DNA from 2 places in the Desulfohalobium retbaense DSM 5692 genome. Region 2 is predicted to be linked to the other one. Evidence: predicted binding sites of a transcription regulator. Region 2 holds the regulator's gene; the other holds the start of a gene.

Region 1 (7,890 bases), 230 kb from region 2:
ACGGCCTTCACCGCGAATATTGGCGATGTCGTAGCCAGCCCCGATGTACTGGGCGCCGCGCAGGGTCAACAGGTCGCCGAATTCAGAGTACGGCCCGTGGTCCACGCTCCAGTCGGTCTCCATGCCCAGGAATTTGCCTTCCTTGTTCGCCGCCAGACGGACATTGGTGATAAACGGGGAGCGTTTCCCGGTGTAGGTCTGCTGTTGGTGGTAGTCGTAGGACAAAAAGACCGGACGGCCGGTGGCTAAGGCGGCGACGCCGACCAAGGCTTCCATGGTCGGGCTGAATTTGTAGCCGAAGGTGCCGCCGGTGGGGTTTTGGACCATGATGACGTCTTCGAGCTCCACGCCCATGCCCGGGGCAATCATGGCGAGATGGAGATTGAGTCCGATGGATTTGGATTGGATGACCAATTTGTTGTTCTCATTGAGGTAGGCGAAGCCGACATCCGGCTCGATGGGCATATGGGGCTGACGGCCGACATAATAGTCGCCCTCGACCACAGCTTCGGCTTTTTCGAAAACCGATGCGGTGTCTTCGCCCTTGGCGATTTTTTGTTCGAAATAGACATTGGGCGTGCCGGGGTGGATTTCAATAGCGTCTTCGGCCATGGCTTCCGGTGCGCTCATATAGGCCGGCAGCTCTTCAAGATCGACTTTGACTTTCTTGGCCGCCGCCCTGGCGTTGGCTTCGGTGTCGGCGCAGACAATGGCCATGGCGTCGCCGTATTGGTGGATCTTGGTGTCGCAGAGGATGGGACGGTCCCAGCCGTCGCCCTTATTTGTGGGGAAGGTGATCAGGCCGGTGATGCGGTTTTTGCCCTTGACGTCCTTGTGGGTCAGGACCGCATGCACACCGGGCATTTTTTCGGCCTCTGACGTGTCGATGGATTTGATGTTCGCGTGGGAGACCTCGGCCTGGACCAGGGCGAGTTGCAAGGTGTTTTCCGGCATGAACAGTCCCAAATCGCGCCCGAAATCCCAGGTGCCGGTGACTTTGGCCTCGGCGCTGGGCCGGGGCATGGAGCCGCCCCAGACGTGTCCGTCTTCTGGGAGTTTGAAGGCCAAGTCTTGCATGCTCATATCGCCACGAACGACCTTGGCCGCGTCCATGACCGCATCAACGAGCTGTTTATACCCGGTGCAACGGCAGGCATTGCGGTGCTTCTGAAACCAGTCGCGGACGTCCTCGCGGCTCGGATTGGGATTGGTGTCCAACAATCCCTTGGCGGCGACGATAAAGCCGGGTGTGCAGAAACCACATTGGGCGCCGCCGTGGACCATCCATGCCAATTGCAGGGCATGGAGATTGCCTGGCTGACCGATACCTTCGATTGTGGTTACTGCCGCGTTGTCCGGAACTCGACGCATTTTGGTGATGCAGGAACGGACAACCTTGCCATCCATGATGACACTGCAGGCGCCGCACTGGCCCTGGTCGCAGCCGACCTTAGTGCCGGTCAGGTGGAGCTGTTTGCGCAGCACGTTGGCCAGACTTTCGTCGGCTTCAGCGACAATCTTTTTTTCCATTCCATTGATCCACAGAGTCTTTTTGAGCATGGAGCCTCCTTACGGAATATCACTGTTTGGGGGTTATCCCAGGCCGCAACGGCCTGTGGGGAAAGACTGTTTCAAAAAATGATCGCGTCTGAGCTATTTGCCGAATGGGCAAATCGGGTAGCGGCACGGGGAGCATCCCGCACAAAAGCCGCCGTGGCCAAGTTTGATGATGTCCTGACGGGTGACCGGGTCCCCGGCCACAATACGGGGGACAATGAGGTCGAAAATACTGGCTTTGTAGTACATGACGCAGCCAGGCAGGCCGACGACCGGCACGTCGCCGATATACGCGAGCATGAACATGGCCCCGGGAAAGGTGGGGGAGCCATAGGAAACCACTTTGCCGCCGGCGGCCCGGATCGCAGAAGGACTCAGATCGTCGGGATCCACGGACATACCGCCGGTAACGACGACCATCTCGGCGCCCTCTTCAATGAGATTCTCGATGGCACTGACGGTCATGGCTATATCGTCGGCCACAAAGACCTGTCGGGAGATGGAGCACCCCATGTCCTGAAATTTTTTACGGACTACGGGGCCGAAACTGTCTTTGATCCGCCCTTTGTAGACCTCGCTACCGGTGGTCACCATGCCGACCTGCAGCGCCTGGTACGGCAGAATATCGATGATCGGCCCATCGGCACACAAATCCTCCACTGCCTGGATTTTTTCCTCTTCAATGACCAGGGGAACGATGCGTGTTCCGGCGACCGGACGCCCTTGAGCCGCCTCGTGATTGGTGTGGGCCGTGGCCAGAACGATATTTTCAATGGAGTTCAAGCAGTCGAGGCGATCGACATCGATTTTGAGAATGCCCTGGTAGCGGGCGTGCATATTGATACGCCCCTCACTTGGCGTGGAAAGATCAAGTCCTTTTCCGGCCACGGCGGATGCAATGCGTTCAGCCGCTTCGTTTTCATGCACAAACCCGTTTTTTAGATTGAGCACGTACAATTGTTCTTTTCCGATACGCAGGAGATGCTCGATGTCGTCAGAGGTGACGACGTGTCCTTTTTGAAAGGCTCGTCCCTTGAATGTTCCGGGAACAATTTCCGTAATGTCGTGACACAAGACCATGCCGACGGCCTCTTCGACAGGAACGGTTTCCATTATTTGCGAAACGCTCTGCATTCGACCCCTCCTTGGGTTGCGTTTCCTGTAGTCTCCTTGTGCGCTGCCGCCATTGTTGTGTGGGCTGCGCGATCCAAAACCATAGATATCGACGCCAAACTGCAAGTGCGACGCCAACGAAGGGAACACGAGGAATTTAGGTTTCTTATGTGATTTTTTGCATAGCAAAGAAAGGCATAAAAAGGGTCATTTTGTCCCAGTGCAGGGAGGAGTTTGGGTCAATCCGACACATGTGCCCTCCTGCCGGAGGAGGCAATGAGCACATCGTCGACGACGCATGTTGTATTGAATGTCGTGGCCGCCTGCCCGAGTCGCCAAAATGTGTCTGAGTCGAAATGGCACAAGTTGCTGATATACCAGTGTTGCTGAGCCGCTTTGAGAGTTTGCAACCGCTTGTCCAAGGCCGTCGGGGTAAAGATGCCGTCACAGGCTAGAAAGTTGAGGACCTCGGCTATCCGTTCAAGGTGGCTTTCGACAAAGTGCACGTAACGCCGGGCGATATATTGGGAGGTGCTCAGCAGGTGGTGCAGGTGCGGCAAGAGGGCTGGGGTTTCAATGGTCACCATGAAATTGTGGATGAAGTAAGCTCGTTGGCCGCAAATTGTGGAGTGCGGCGGGGCGAACTGGTCGCTAAGCGGCGTATGGCGGCGTTTGTATTCCTTGTGGGGGGAACCCATTGCGCGCACAGCGATGCGGCGCGGATTGGCCAACAAATCGCCGCAATCTGTAAAATTTCCGCTATTGGCGAGCCGAGCCGCACGCAGGATTGCGGCCTCGGCCACACGCGCCAGGCAGATCCAAAAGGACGCGGATTCCGGGGCACAGCGTTGTTGGAGTTGCGACAGGACCCCAGACAGGTGCGCTTCGGACAATGAAGCGGGATCCCTTGCGGCCTCGAGTGACGCATGGAGGTGGAAATAGGGAAGATCGACTGTTCCCTGGGGAGCAGAGCGGGGGCTTGGCCAGGGGCAGAAACATGGTGAGGGCATTCGGCCTCCGTTGGTACTTCCAAGGTGTGAGGACAAGATCCGGTATCCGGAACCATCTCAAGGCAAGCCCATGAAAAAGGACATGTCTCAAATTTTTTATGGGGAGCAAGGGTGGTGTCCGCAAAGTTTCCTGTGGTTTTGTTATGCGCGTTTGTGCATATGTGTCAATGTGTGCAGAAAAAATTTGCTCTTGTGGGGGTGGCGCTGAGAGAGGAAAGGGGCATTGGCGGGTTCAACGGCCCTGAAAAGCAGGAGGGAGGCCCAAAAATCGGTCGCAACAGGCGGTGTCTGTTGCGACGTGGGACTTTCTGTGGCCTGTCATGGATGTGAAAATATCGCTGGGCGATGAACCGAAGACGAAATGGGGTGCACAAGTGGTGCAGTGTGTTGCACTTGTGGGTGAGAAAAAGATTGACGTAAGCCCTGGGAAAAGACGTATGCAGGGGGATACTGGGGTTTGGAACGGATGTTGCCTCTGGGAGGGTAACCGGAATTTCGAAGCACCCAATACAAAGGAGCGTGACATGAATAAACGGACTTTTTTCACTGGCTGTGTGGTGTTGCTCGTGGCTTTGCTGGCCACTTCCGCCGGATGGGCCCAGGGCCATGGTGAGCAGGGCATGATGCGCGGCCAAGGCGGCTATGCTGCTGGACCGAACCAGGGGCCGATGTACGGGCCGTATGGTATGGACCAAGAGCAATACCAGGCTTTGCAGGAGATCGGTGAGAAATACCAACAAGAGTATCTCCAACTGCGCACCACACTTGTCAACAAACGTGCCGCACTCCAGGCTCTGCTGGCCGGACCGCAGGTCGAACCGGAAAAAGCCAGGGCAGCGTATGAGGAAGTGCAGGACGTGCAGGCCGACCTTTTCGAGCTTCGCCTCAAACAGCGCAATGAACTCCAGGCCCAGGGGGTTGATCAGGGCTACGGCATGGGTCCGGGCATGATGCGTGGATACGGTATGGGCCCAGGCATGATGCATGGTCCCGGCATGGGCCGTGGTATGATGGGCGGCTATGGTATGGGTCCGGGTATGATGCAAGGCTATGGCATGGGTCCGGGCATGATGCATGGTCCAGCCATGGGTCCGGGCATGATGCATGGTCCAGCCATGGGTCCGGGCATGATGCGTGGTTATGGCATGGGCCCAGGCTGGATGCACAACAACTGGTAAACAGTGTCTTGCAGGGGCACCCCGAGCTGGCCCAGGTGGCGCTTCGGGGCTCCTGCAGTCATGGAGATATGTATGTTCTGGAATAATTTACCGATGACCGCTCAATACGGACACGGCCCCGGCAATTGGGGCTGGGGGCACATGATGCCCTTCGGCGGTTGGGGGATGATTCTCCTGCTTCTCATAGTGGTGATTGTCGTCGTGGGTCTGCTCCGCACAAGCGGGCGGCAAAGCGGCTCAACCTCCTCGTCGCCGGGGACTGGTGAGAAAGAATCTCCTTTGGATATTCTGAAGAAACGCTACGCTCGTGGAGAAATTGATAAGGATCAATTTGAACAAATGAAAAAAGACCTCCAGGAGTGACCGGGCCGCTAGGCTTTTATGTCCTGGAAGGAGAGTTGGCATGCGAGAAGAGCAGACGCAAGGAGTGGTTGTCGCTGTTGAGGGCAACATGGCCACGGTGAAATTGCCGAAACCGCAGGCGTGCGGTTCGTGCGGCGGCGAAGGGAGCTGTTGCAGCGGTCTGACAGCCAGCGGGGATGTGACGGTTCGGGCCACGAACGAGCCCGGAGCCCGCCTTGGGGAGGTGGTCGATGTTCTTCTTGTGCAGGAATCCTCGAGCAAAGCCGTGAGCATCCTCTATCTCTTTCCTCTGGCGGCCATGGTGCTCGGGGCCATTTTGGGGAGTTGGCTCCATCCGTTGGGCGACCCGGAAATCTCAGCCGTGGTCCTGAGTCTGGTTTGTTTGGGTGCCGCCTTTGGCCTGATCGGGTGGCGCAGCTCCCGGACCCGAGACCGGGAGATCCCACCCCGGATCATCTCCGTGCACCGGTCGCATTCCAGTTCGCGTCCCACGTAAACGCGATACCGGTTCAGATCCATTTTTTCCCTATATGGTTTGGGGATGTTGGCCTTGCCCCAACACTTTCGCTCTCGCCTGTCGCGACCGGGCGGCTGCGCTGGTGCACTGGATTGCACATAGGGTGAGCCGTGCCCGGCTTTCTGGATTTAAAAATAAGTATTTCGATTACTTATTTGATTGGCACTTCTTCTGCATAAGCACCTCCACTTTACAGACAAAGGAGTTGTTATGCAGTACTTGGGGTATGCCGCTTTATTGGCAGCGCAGATCGCGGCCTTGGCTGGGGCCGGATTTTCTCTTTTCGCTGCCATACAGCGGCCGCAAACACACGATGGCCGTGTCAGCCGCTGGGCGATTTTCGCCAATGGCGGATTTTTAACCGTCTCTGCGGTCATTTTGACCTGGGCCCTGGTCAGCAGTGATTTTTCGTTTGCCTATGTGGCGGACTACACTGACCGGGCCCTGCCGCTTTTTTATCGGCTCACCGCCTTTTGGGCCGGGCAGGAAGGGTCGCTGCTTTTCTGGGCCTGGACCGCGGCCGTGCTCGGCTGCGTGTTCGCGCTCAGCCCTGCTGAACGGCAGATGCCACCGCAGAAAAAGCTTTTTTTCTGGGCGTTTTACCTGTCCATTCAGGCCTTTTTCCTTCTTGTCCTCACCTCCTGGAGCAACCCGTTTCAGGAAGTCATGCCCGCCCCGTCTGACGGAAACGGCTTGAATCCCTTACTCCGCCATCCGGGCATGGTTTTCCATCCCCCGCTGTTGTTTCTCGGCTACGCCGGCTTCGGACTACCCGCCTGTGCCGCCTTGGCCCATGGGGTCGCCGGGGGTGGTGGGCAGTGGATTCGGCCTATGCGCAATTGGACACTCCTGGCCTGGGTCTTTTTGACAGTCGGGATCATCCTGGGGGCCTGGTGGTCTTATATGGAACTGGGCTGGGGAGGGTACTGGGCCTGGGACCCGGTCGAGAATGCCTCACTCATTCCGTGGCTTACGGGCACGGCCTTTGTGCACACCGCAGCGATTGAACAGCGAACCGGTGCGCTCAAGCGGTCCAACGTCGCCTTGATCGTGGCCACCTATATCCTCTGTCTTTTCGGAACCTATATCGTGCGCACCGGCGTGGTACAGTCGCTGCACGCCTTCGGCGACAGCGGCCTTGGGCTGCCGCTGCTCTTGGCTATGGGCGTTATAGCGCTTTTCATCCCTGTCAGTCTCTGGGGCGGGATGCGCTCAGAGACCTCCGTTCCCAAAGCGGACAGCCGCGCGGGATTGATTTCCCTTGGCGTCTGGCTCCTGATCGCGCTTTCGGTGGTCATCCTGCTTGGAACCATGTGGCCGGTGCTGAGTTCTTTGTGGAGTCGGCATACGGTCGGCCTCGGTCCCGCGTTCTTCAATCGGGTCTGCACGCCCCTGTTCGCGTTACTGCCCTGGCTGTTTGCTGTGGCCCCGTTTCGCGGTTGGAGAGGCGGTTTTAGAGACTCCCGAGGGATGGGGATCGCATTGGCTTCCGGCCTCCTGACCATTGCAGCCGCGGCAACGCTTGGCGTCAGGATGCCGGTTGTGCTGCTGGCCCTGGGCGGCGGCGGTGCGTGTCTCGTGGCCGCCGGCTATTGTGTGCTTCGGTATCCCCAGGCGCGCCGGTCGCGCAAGCAATGGGGCATGTACCTGGCTCATGCCGCATTGGCGCTGATGGTTATCGGCGTTGCTCTCTCCGGCCCCTTGAAGGTCTCGAACCAGGCCCAACTGGCTCCCGGCGATGCTTTTGAAGTCGGCGGCTACCGGGTCGTTTACGCCTCGGCCGAGCGCGGCCAGTTGCGGGATATGACCTTCCAGCGCGCGGTGCTGGAAATCCGGCGCGGGGGCAAGGTCCAGGGATTTGTTCGTCCCGAACGGCGAGTGTACGCCAATTTTGAGAACAAGACCTTTGCTGAAGCGGGGGTCCTGCCCGGATTGGGCCGGGAGGTTTACGGCATTCTCATGGGGCTTGCTGCGGATGATACGGCTACGGTCAAGGTCAGCATAACCCCCGGTGTCAATTGGATCTGGATAGGCGGCACCCTGCTCTGTCTGGCGGGGCTTGTGGTCTGCGGGCGCCAGCGTTCCCAGGCAGCGGCCAATCCGCGCAATGCCCAGGAGGTGGATCATGGATAGGGTGGTAACAGAGAAGCAC
Region 2 (7,890 bases):
TGCGCTCGGTGCATCTTCAGGGCGGAGAACAGGGCCGGCAGGAATGGGATCTGCGGGCCGCCAACGCCACGTATGACCGGGACCAGGGGATGGTGGACCTGGAGCAGCCGGTGCTGACGTTGCCGATGCAGGACGGCCGGGCCGTCGTGCGGGCCTCCCGGGGCCGCTACAACCAGGATAACGGCCAGGCGACCATGTGGCCTGATGTCCAGGCCGAATACCAAAACGGCACAGTCCGGGCGCAGAAGGCCGTGTTCGTCCGCCAGGAGGATCGCCTGGACCTGGAGGAGGATGTGGTTTTCGACTGGCCGGGGCTCCATGTGACCGGGAAGTCGGCCCAGATCCTTCTGGAAGCGGAAACCGTTGTCGTTGACGGCGGGGTCCAGGCGGAACTGCACTCCCGCGTTCAAGCTCCTGACGAGGATGGAGAATCATGAGAAGACGACTATTGTTCCTTGGTATGCTGGCGGCGGTGCTGAGCATGGCCTCTCCCCTGGGAGCCCAGCAGGGCGAGCAAACCGCGCCCATCAAAATCACCTCGGATACCATGCGCTACGCCCACGCCGACAAACAGGTCCGTTTCAAGGGGTCTGTGCATGCGATTCGGGATACTTTTGAGTTGTGGTCCGAGACCTTGACCGTGTTTCTCAAGGCCGGGGCGGCAGACACCGCTGAAGGCGGCATGGGCATGGGCGGTGACCAGAGCATCGACCACCTCGTGGCCGAGGGCGATGTCCGGCTGCAGGAGGGCAACCGGACCGGCTATTGCGACACGGCCTGGTTCTATCCCGACGAGGGGATGCTGCGTCTCGAAGGATCGCCGCGCCTGGAACAGGGAGAAAACAGCATCAGCGGCAGTGTGATCAAGATGTATCTCAAGGAGAACAGGAGCGAAGTCATCGGCGGCGACTCCGGGCGTGTCGAGGCCCTGTTCTATTCCCCTGAGGAAGGCTTCGGCGATGCAGACAGCGGAAATTGAGGCCCGTGACCTTTGCAAGCGGTTCGGGCAGCGCCAGGTCGTGCGGGATATCTCCCTGCGTCTGGATCAGGGCGAGGTCGTCGGTCTGCTCGGGCCCAACGGGGCCGGCAAGACCACGACCTTCTATATGCTGGTCGGGATCATTAAGCCCACCCAGGGGCAGGTTTTTGTCAACGGCCGGGAAACGACCCAATGGCCCCTGCACGATCGAGCCCGGCACGGCGTGAGTTATTTGCCCCAGGAATCCTCTGTGTTCCGGAAGCTCACGGTGCGGCAGAATCTGGAAATCATTCTGGAATACAGCTGTTCCAGCCGCAAGGAGGCCCGCGACGAAGCTGATCGTCTGCTCCAGGAACTCGGGATCGCCAAACTCGCCGATCAGAAGGCGATGCACCTTTCCGGCGGCGAGCGCCGCCGCCTGGAGATCGCCCGGGCGCTGATCCGCAAGCCGACATTCATGCTCCTGGACGAGCCCTTTGCCGGCATCGATCCCCTGGCTGTCGACGATATCCAGCAGATTGTGGCCGGTCTCAAGAACCGGGGGATCGGGGTCTTGATTTCCGATCACAATGTCCGGGAGACGCTGCGAATCTGTGACCGGGCCTATCTGGTCTACGAAGGCCAGATCATCCTTGACGGCACTCCGGAGACCATTGTTGCCGATGCCAAGGCGAGGCAGGTCTATCTCGGCGAAAAATTTGAATTATAGTTGTCCTGCGGCGCTTTGGTGCTGTGTCCTTGCCACCGGGCAAGTCGGGACGTTACCGGCCTGGGAAACCACCAAATGTGGGCCAACCCGCCTGTCATGACGCCCCTGCCGAATTCTCCGGCCGTTCTTCGCCGCCCACTGCCCGCCCAGCCAGAAAGTTCGCGTGCAATTGCATCTCCGCGGCTTCTGTGGCACATCTGGAATTGACGGAGATGGAGGGAACTAGGCGTGCGATTCCGCCACGGGGGACATCAGAGCAATTGCTGCGATCCTCGACAGCCTGCACACAACGAGACAGCCCCATGTCAACCGACGAACGACATCCGCTCATGAACACCAGTGATTCCCTACGTTTCCTCGAGAGAGACAGATATCTCCTATGGGCTTAGAACTTCGGCAACAATTGAAACTTTCCCAGCAGCTGGTCATGACCCCCCAGCTGCAACAGGCCATCAAACTCCTGCAATTGTCACGCGTGGAGCTGCAAGAACGTGTGGAGCAGGAGCTGATGGAGAATCCCATCCTCGAACTCCAAGAAGACGAGTCCGCGCCAGACAATGCCCCTGAGACCGAGTCCAAAGGGGAGGAACACACCCCGATGGACATGGGGGAAAAGGATCTGGCGCGTAACGCCGACTGGGAAGACTATCTCGGAGTGTTCTCCACCTCTTCCGGGGCCAGTCGCGACGCGGAGATTCCTGAAGAACTGCCTTCCTACGAAACCCGCTTTTCCGCTGACCATACCCTGGAGAGCCACCTCCTGTGGCAACTCCATCTCACAGAACTCAGCCAGGAACACAAAGAGATCGGCGAGGCCGTGATCGGCAATCTCGGTCCCACGGGCTATCTGTTGGCCAGTACCGATGAATTGGCCGCCAGCACTGGGGCAACGCCTGAAGCGATTGACGAAGTCGTCGGATTTGTCCAGCGTTTTGATCCCGTAGGGGTGGCCGCCCGCTCCGCCAGCGAGTGCCTGCTGGTCCAACTCGAGACCGCTGGGGAAGAAGACCCCATTTTGCTCTCCCTGGTGCGCGACCATCTCGAAGATATCGAACGCCACCGCTTCAAGCCCCTGTTGCGCAAGTTCCGGATCACCCAGGAGGACCTGGAAACCTATATCCAGCTCATCCGGGAATTGGACCCCATGCCCGGCAGCAGTTTCGGCGGTGCCACGAGCCCGTATATCAGCCCAGACGTCTACGTCTATAAGGATGAAGACGAGTTCGTCATCCAGCTCAATGAAGAAGGGCTTCCCAACCTGCAGATCAGTCAGTACTATATGGAGGCCTTCAAAGGACGCGGCGGGCAGGAAAAGGAGTACTTCCAGGATAAGATGCGCTCGGCGGTCTGGTTGATGAAAAGTCTCTATCAGCGGCAGCTCACCCTGTACCGGGTCATGGAGAGCATCCTCAAGTTTCAGCGGGAATTTTTCGAAGACGGGGTTTCCAAGCTCAAGCCGCTCATTCTCAAGGATGTGGCCGAAGATATCGAGATGCACGAATCCACGGTCAGCCGGGTGACGACAAACAAATACGCGGCCACGCCGTTTGGTCTTTTTGAACTCAAGTTTTTCTTCAACAGCGGCCTCGGCCTTGACGGCGGTGGCCAAGTCGGTTCGGAGAGCGTCAAGGCGGCGATCAAAAAGATGGTCAGCGAGGAAAATCCCCGTAAGCCCTTGAGCGATGAGAAGATCGTCTCCGAATTGAAAAAAGAGCTCCAGATCAATATCGCGCGGCGAACGGTGGCCAAGTACCGGACAGCGCTGGGAATCGCCTCTTCCTCTAAGCGAAAACGAATGGTATAACTCCTCCCAGCTCAGGTGGGGATTGAATTTGCACAAGCGGTGCCCTCGGCATCCAAAACAAAGGAGCGCCTATGCAGATCAGATTCAATTTCAAAAGTTTCGAGCCGTCTGATCACCTCCGGGATTATGCAGAGAAGCGTTTTGATAAATTGAATAAATATATCCACGACACCGAATCGGCCGACATCCAGGTCAACCTCGAAGTTGAAAAGATTCGCCAAATGGCCGAAGTTGTTGTCAATGCTGACGGAAACAAGCTGTCGGCCTTCGAAGAAAGCGAAGATATGTACTCGACCATCGACATGGCCCTGGACAAGGTCGAGGCGCAATTGCGGAAAATCCGCGACAAGGCCAAGAAAAAGCACCGCATGGAAGACACCAAGCCGGTGCGCATGGATGTCTTTTCGTATGTGGCCTCGGAAAGCGGCGAGCAGGTTCGGAACATCGTCAAGACCGATCATTACGAACCCAAGCCAATGACCGTCGACGAAGCGGCCATGCAACTGGAAACGCTGGAATACGAATTCCTGGTCTTCTACAATGCCGAGAATGACAGCGTGAATGTGATCTACAAGCGGCGCAACGGCGATTTTGGACTGATTGATCCGGGGATGTATTAATGCAACTCAACGAGTTCCTTGAGGGGGAGCTGATTCTCCCTGACCTGACGGCCCGTGATAAGGCCGGGGTGTTGGAGGAATTGGTCACCCCTCTGGGGCATAAATGGCCGCAACTGGATCTGGAGAGCGCCAAAGCGGTGCTCCTGGAGCGGGAAGGACTTGGCAGCACCGGCATCGGCGACGGCATTGCCATCCCCCACGGCAAACTGGACGTTCTGGACGAGGTCTCCGTGGTGGTCGGGCGCAGCCTGCCGGGCGTGGAGTTCGACGCTCTGGACCAGAAACCGTGCCACATCTTCTTTCTTGTCATGGCGCCTGAACACGTGGCCGGGATGCATCTGCGCATCCTGGCCACTATTTCCAGGACGCTCAAGGACGAGGTCTTTCGGCAGAGCTTCATGCAGGCTGAGGGCAAAGAGGGCTTGTGGCAATTGTTGCAGGCGACTTAGGCTGCTGGACTTTGATCTGAGCGATCCATTCGAGGTCCCGGTCAGGCGTATTGCCTCCGGGACCATGGGGCGTTGCTCCTGTTTTGAGGGCCTTGAATTGCAACACTGAGCGAAGCGTGTATGTCTCCCTGTCGCCAAATTCCCCTTGTTTTGCTGGCCGGGCTGGCCGGAGCCGGCAAAAGTACCGGCCTCAATGTCTTTGAGGACCTGCGTTTCTTCTGCGTCGACGGCCTGCCGGTGCGGATGGTCGAACGGATGGTCCGCTTTTTTTGTAATGAAAATCCGAGAGGGTACAGGGGATTGGCGGTTGGAATCGATGTCCGCCAGAGCGACTTTGCCGCCGAATGGGAACAGCTCAAACGTACCCTGGAAGCCGAAGGTGTGACCCCGCAGCTCATTTTTTTCGAGGCCCGACCAGAGGTTCTTATCCGGCGTTACGCCACGACCCGACGCCCCCATCCGCTCGAATCCCGAGACATGGGGCTCGAGCAGGCTTTGGAGCACGAACGGGCCCTGCTCGAGCCGTTGCGCGACCGGGCGGATCTGGTAGTGGATACCTCAGAGTTTTCGGTGCACGACCTGCGCCGCCATCTTCAGGACAAGTGGCAGTTTCTGGAGGAGACCACCCACGGTCTGCGGGTCTATCTGACCTCGTTCGGCTTCAAATACGGTGTCCCCTCGGATGCTGATCTGGTTTTTGATCTCCGCTTTTTGCCCAATCCCTATTTCGAGCCGGATCTGCGCCCGCTGACCGGCAAGGACGGGCCGGTGGCCGCCTATGTATTGGACAGCGATCCGGGGGCAGGGTTTATCGAGCGGTTCATCGATTTTCTGGACTATCTTCTGCCATTGTATGCGGCCGAAGGCCGATACCGGCTGACCCTGGCTCTGGGGTGTACCGGAGGGCGGCACCGTTCGGTGGCCGTGACCGAGGCCCTGGCCAAAGCGCTGGGCAAAAACCAATACGAAGTTTCCGTGGAGCACCGGCACTGGGAACTGGGCTGAAGGGAACCAGGCAGGATCAGGATGCTGTGTGCCTGACGAAAAAAACGGTCACAGAGATGAGGAAGCATATGGTTGGTGTGATTGTCGTCACCCACCTTGATCTGGGTGAAAAGCTGCTCAAAGCGGCCGAAAATATTCTGGGACCCCAGGAGATGTGTATTACGATCAGCCTGGACAGTTCCACGGACATGGATGAATCCATGCAGGCCCTGAAACAGGCTGTCGAAGAAGTGGATGTCGGTAGCGGGGTGCTTATTTTGACCGACATGTTCGGAGGTACACCGAGCAATCTGGCCATGTCCCTGCTCGGCGCCGGTGACTATGAAGTCATCACCGGGGTGAATCTTCCCTTGCTGCTCAAGCTGCTGGGGAACCGGGAAATGGAGCTGCAGGAGCTGGCCGTGGAAGTGAAGTCCGCCGGCCGCCAAGGCATCCTGGTGGCCGGGGAAGTCTTGCGACGCAAGGTGTCCAATGGATGAGATGATGTATTGGGTTCGGATCGACAACCGCCTCGTGCACGGGCAAGTTATCGAGAATTGGCTGCCCTACACCCGGGCCAAGGCCCTGGTCGTGGTCAACGATGATCTGGCCCATGACGACCTGCGCCAGGAAATTATCGGGCTGGCCATTCCCGCAGGGATCCGCCATTTTTTCCTGACCGTCGATGCCATTCCCCAACTCATCAACGGCCAGTACCGGCTTGGCAATGCCGCGAACGTTCTTTTTCTCTTTGCTACCTGCGCTGACGCCTGGCGCGCCTTCGAACTCGGTTTCAGCTTCGATCACCTCAATATCGGCAATATCCATTACGGTCCGGGCCGGCGGCAAGTCTGCGACCACGCCGCGTTGAGCCGGGAAGACATCGCCTGCCTGCGCAGTTTTTCGGTCAAAGGCGTGGAACTCGATTTTCGGTGTGTTCCGAACACCCCGGTACAGGTCAAGGAATTATGGTAACTTCCTGCGTCTCGTTCGTTTTGGCCATGAGTTTTTTTTTGGCCTGATTTCATTGGCCCGCTTTGTGGTCAATATCGGGTTTTTGGACCGGCCGCTGTCGTTTGCTCTGTTGTGGGGCCTGGTCACCGGCCAATGGGAACTGGCCGCAGGCATCGGTGTTTTTTGTGAACTCTTCTGGCTCGATCTCTTTCCCGCCGGGACCTATATCCCCCCGCACGGTCAACTGGCCGTTGTCTATTCCCTGACCACTGCGCATTGCCTGGGCCTGTATCGTCCTTGGGACCTTCTGCCGGTCCTGATCATCGCCCTGCTCGCGGCACGATGCGGTGCCCGGATCGAGAACTGGCACCGGGGCATGCAAAATACCCATTACAATCAGTTGCTGCAGAGCGTGCGCCAAGAAAGCGGACTGTTCGCTCCCGAACGGTTCGTGCTGCGTTCCGCGATACAGCTGGTCCTGCTCAATGGGTTCTTTTTCTTTTTGATCACCCAGAGCTCTGTCCTCGGCATCGCCCGGCTGCGGGCCTGGTGGCCGGTGGCGCCGTTCGAACTCCAATGGGCTCATGTCTGGGGGGTGGCCTTGCTTGGGGCTGTGGCGGCCCTGCGGACCAAGACCGCCTATTCGCTCTGGGGTGTGGGCCTGGCGCTCATGACCATCGGCGCTCTGTTTCTTCCAGCCGTCATATTCCCTGGGCAGACCTTCTGAGTTGCCCTGTCCTCGTTGCCACTCTGGCTGCTGCTTGGCCGGGGATGCCAACGCCGCGAATGCGCTCCGTTTCCAGACAGGAACCAGAAAATGAAAAGGGAGCACAGGTATCCCTTGGCCCAGTGTCTCTTGACCGTCTCCTGATACCTGAGAGCTTTCCTTCGTGACCAGGTTTTGGTGCTGCCCTCGGAGTCCAGTGTGGGGCAACGTCAGGCTGGAAGGGAATTCAACCGCTGGGATATTCCCGAACCGGCCTGGACCAGGCATGCGCACGGATTGCGGTTGAGAAATTTTGAACACAGCCCGGCGAGCGTTGTCTGGGCGCCTCAGGGCCGGAAACCCCGGCATATCCCACGTTTGCTCAAATAGGGGTGGGGGTTTCGAATTGCCGCTGGCGACAAAACGGCCCATCTTTCACTTGGCAGCCGATTTCTTTTGTGCTATTTGGCACAAAGTTTCGCTGCTTGGGGCAAATGCCTTGGGAAGATACTGGGAAAATAACATCTTAGGAGGTTACTATGCCGGTTTATGTTGTAGGACACAAGAGCCCGGACACCGATTCGGTCTGCGCCGCGATTGCCTTGGCCGATCTGAAGAGCAAGCTTGGTCTGGAGACCGTGCCGGGCGTCCAGGGCGAGCTCAGCCCTGAATCGAAGTTCGTTTT

What was found. Region 2 encodes sigma-54, which starts transcription at its own class of promoters, with help from an activator protein. Its sites were predicted from a motif close to CTGGCACGGNNNNTGCTT; they were not measured.
Region 1: DRET_RS13060 (periplasmic heavy metal sensor) is a predicted target of sigma-54. The motif match lies at 4,138-4,155, and genes of this name have one in related genera.

What each region holds. Positions count from the first base shown of each region.
Region 1 is NC_013223.1:2,069,788-2,077,677, reverse strand. It holds gene DRET_RS09050 (molybdopterin-dependent aldehyde oxidoreductase) at 1-1,560, opposite strand, end outside; gene DRET_RS09045 (molybdopterin-binding protein) at 1,654-2,670, opposite strand; gene DRET_RS09040 (hypothetical protein) at 2,910-3,680, opposite strand; gene DRET_RS13060 (periplasmic heavy metal sensor) at 4,205-4,858, shown strand; gene DRET_RS09030 (SHOCT domain-containing protein) at 4,931-5,221, shown strand; gene DRET_RS09025 (SoxR reducing system RseC family protein) at 5,262-5,717, shown strand; gene DRET_RS09020 (heme lyase CcmF/NrfE family subunit) at 5,949-7,871, shown strand; gene DRET_RS09015 (tetratricopeptide repeat protein) at 7,864-7,890, shown strand, end outside.
Region 2 is NC_013223.1:1,844,291-1,852,180, reverse strand. It holds gene lptC (LPS export ABC transporter periplasmic protein LptC) at 1-437, shown strand, start outside; gene DRET_RS07970 (LptA/OstA family protein) at 434-979, shown strand; gene lptB (LPS export ABC transporter ATP-binding protein) at 960-1,688, shown strand; gene rpoN (RNA polymerase factor sigma-54) at 2,068-3,492, shown strand; gene hpf (ribosome hibernation-promoting factor, HPF/YfiA family) at 3,564-4,112, shown strand; gene DRET_RS07950 (PTS sugar transporter subunit IIA) at 4,112-4,561, shown strand; gene rapZ (RNase adapter RapZ) at 4,682-5,566, shown strand; gene DRET_RS07940 (PTS sugar transporter subunit IIA) at 5,635-6,045, shown strand; gene DRET_RS07935 (PTS sugar transporter subunit IIB) at 6,038-6,520, shown strand; gene DRET_RS07930 (hypothetical protein) at 6,480-7,226, shown strand; gene DRET_RS07925 (manganese-dependent inorganic pyrophosphatase) at 7,745-7,890, shown strand, end outside.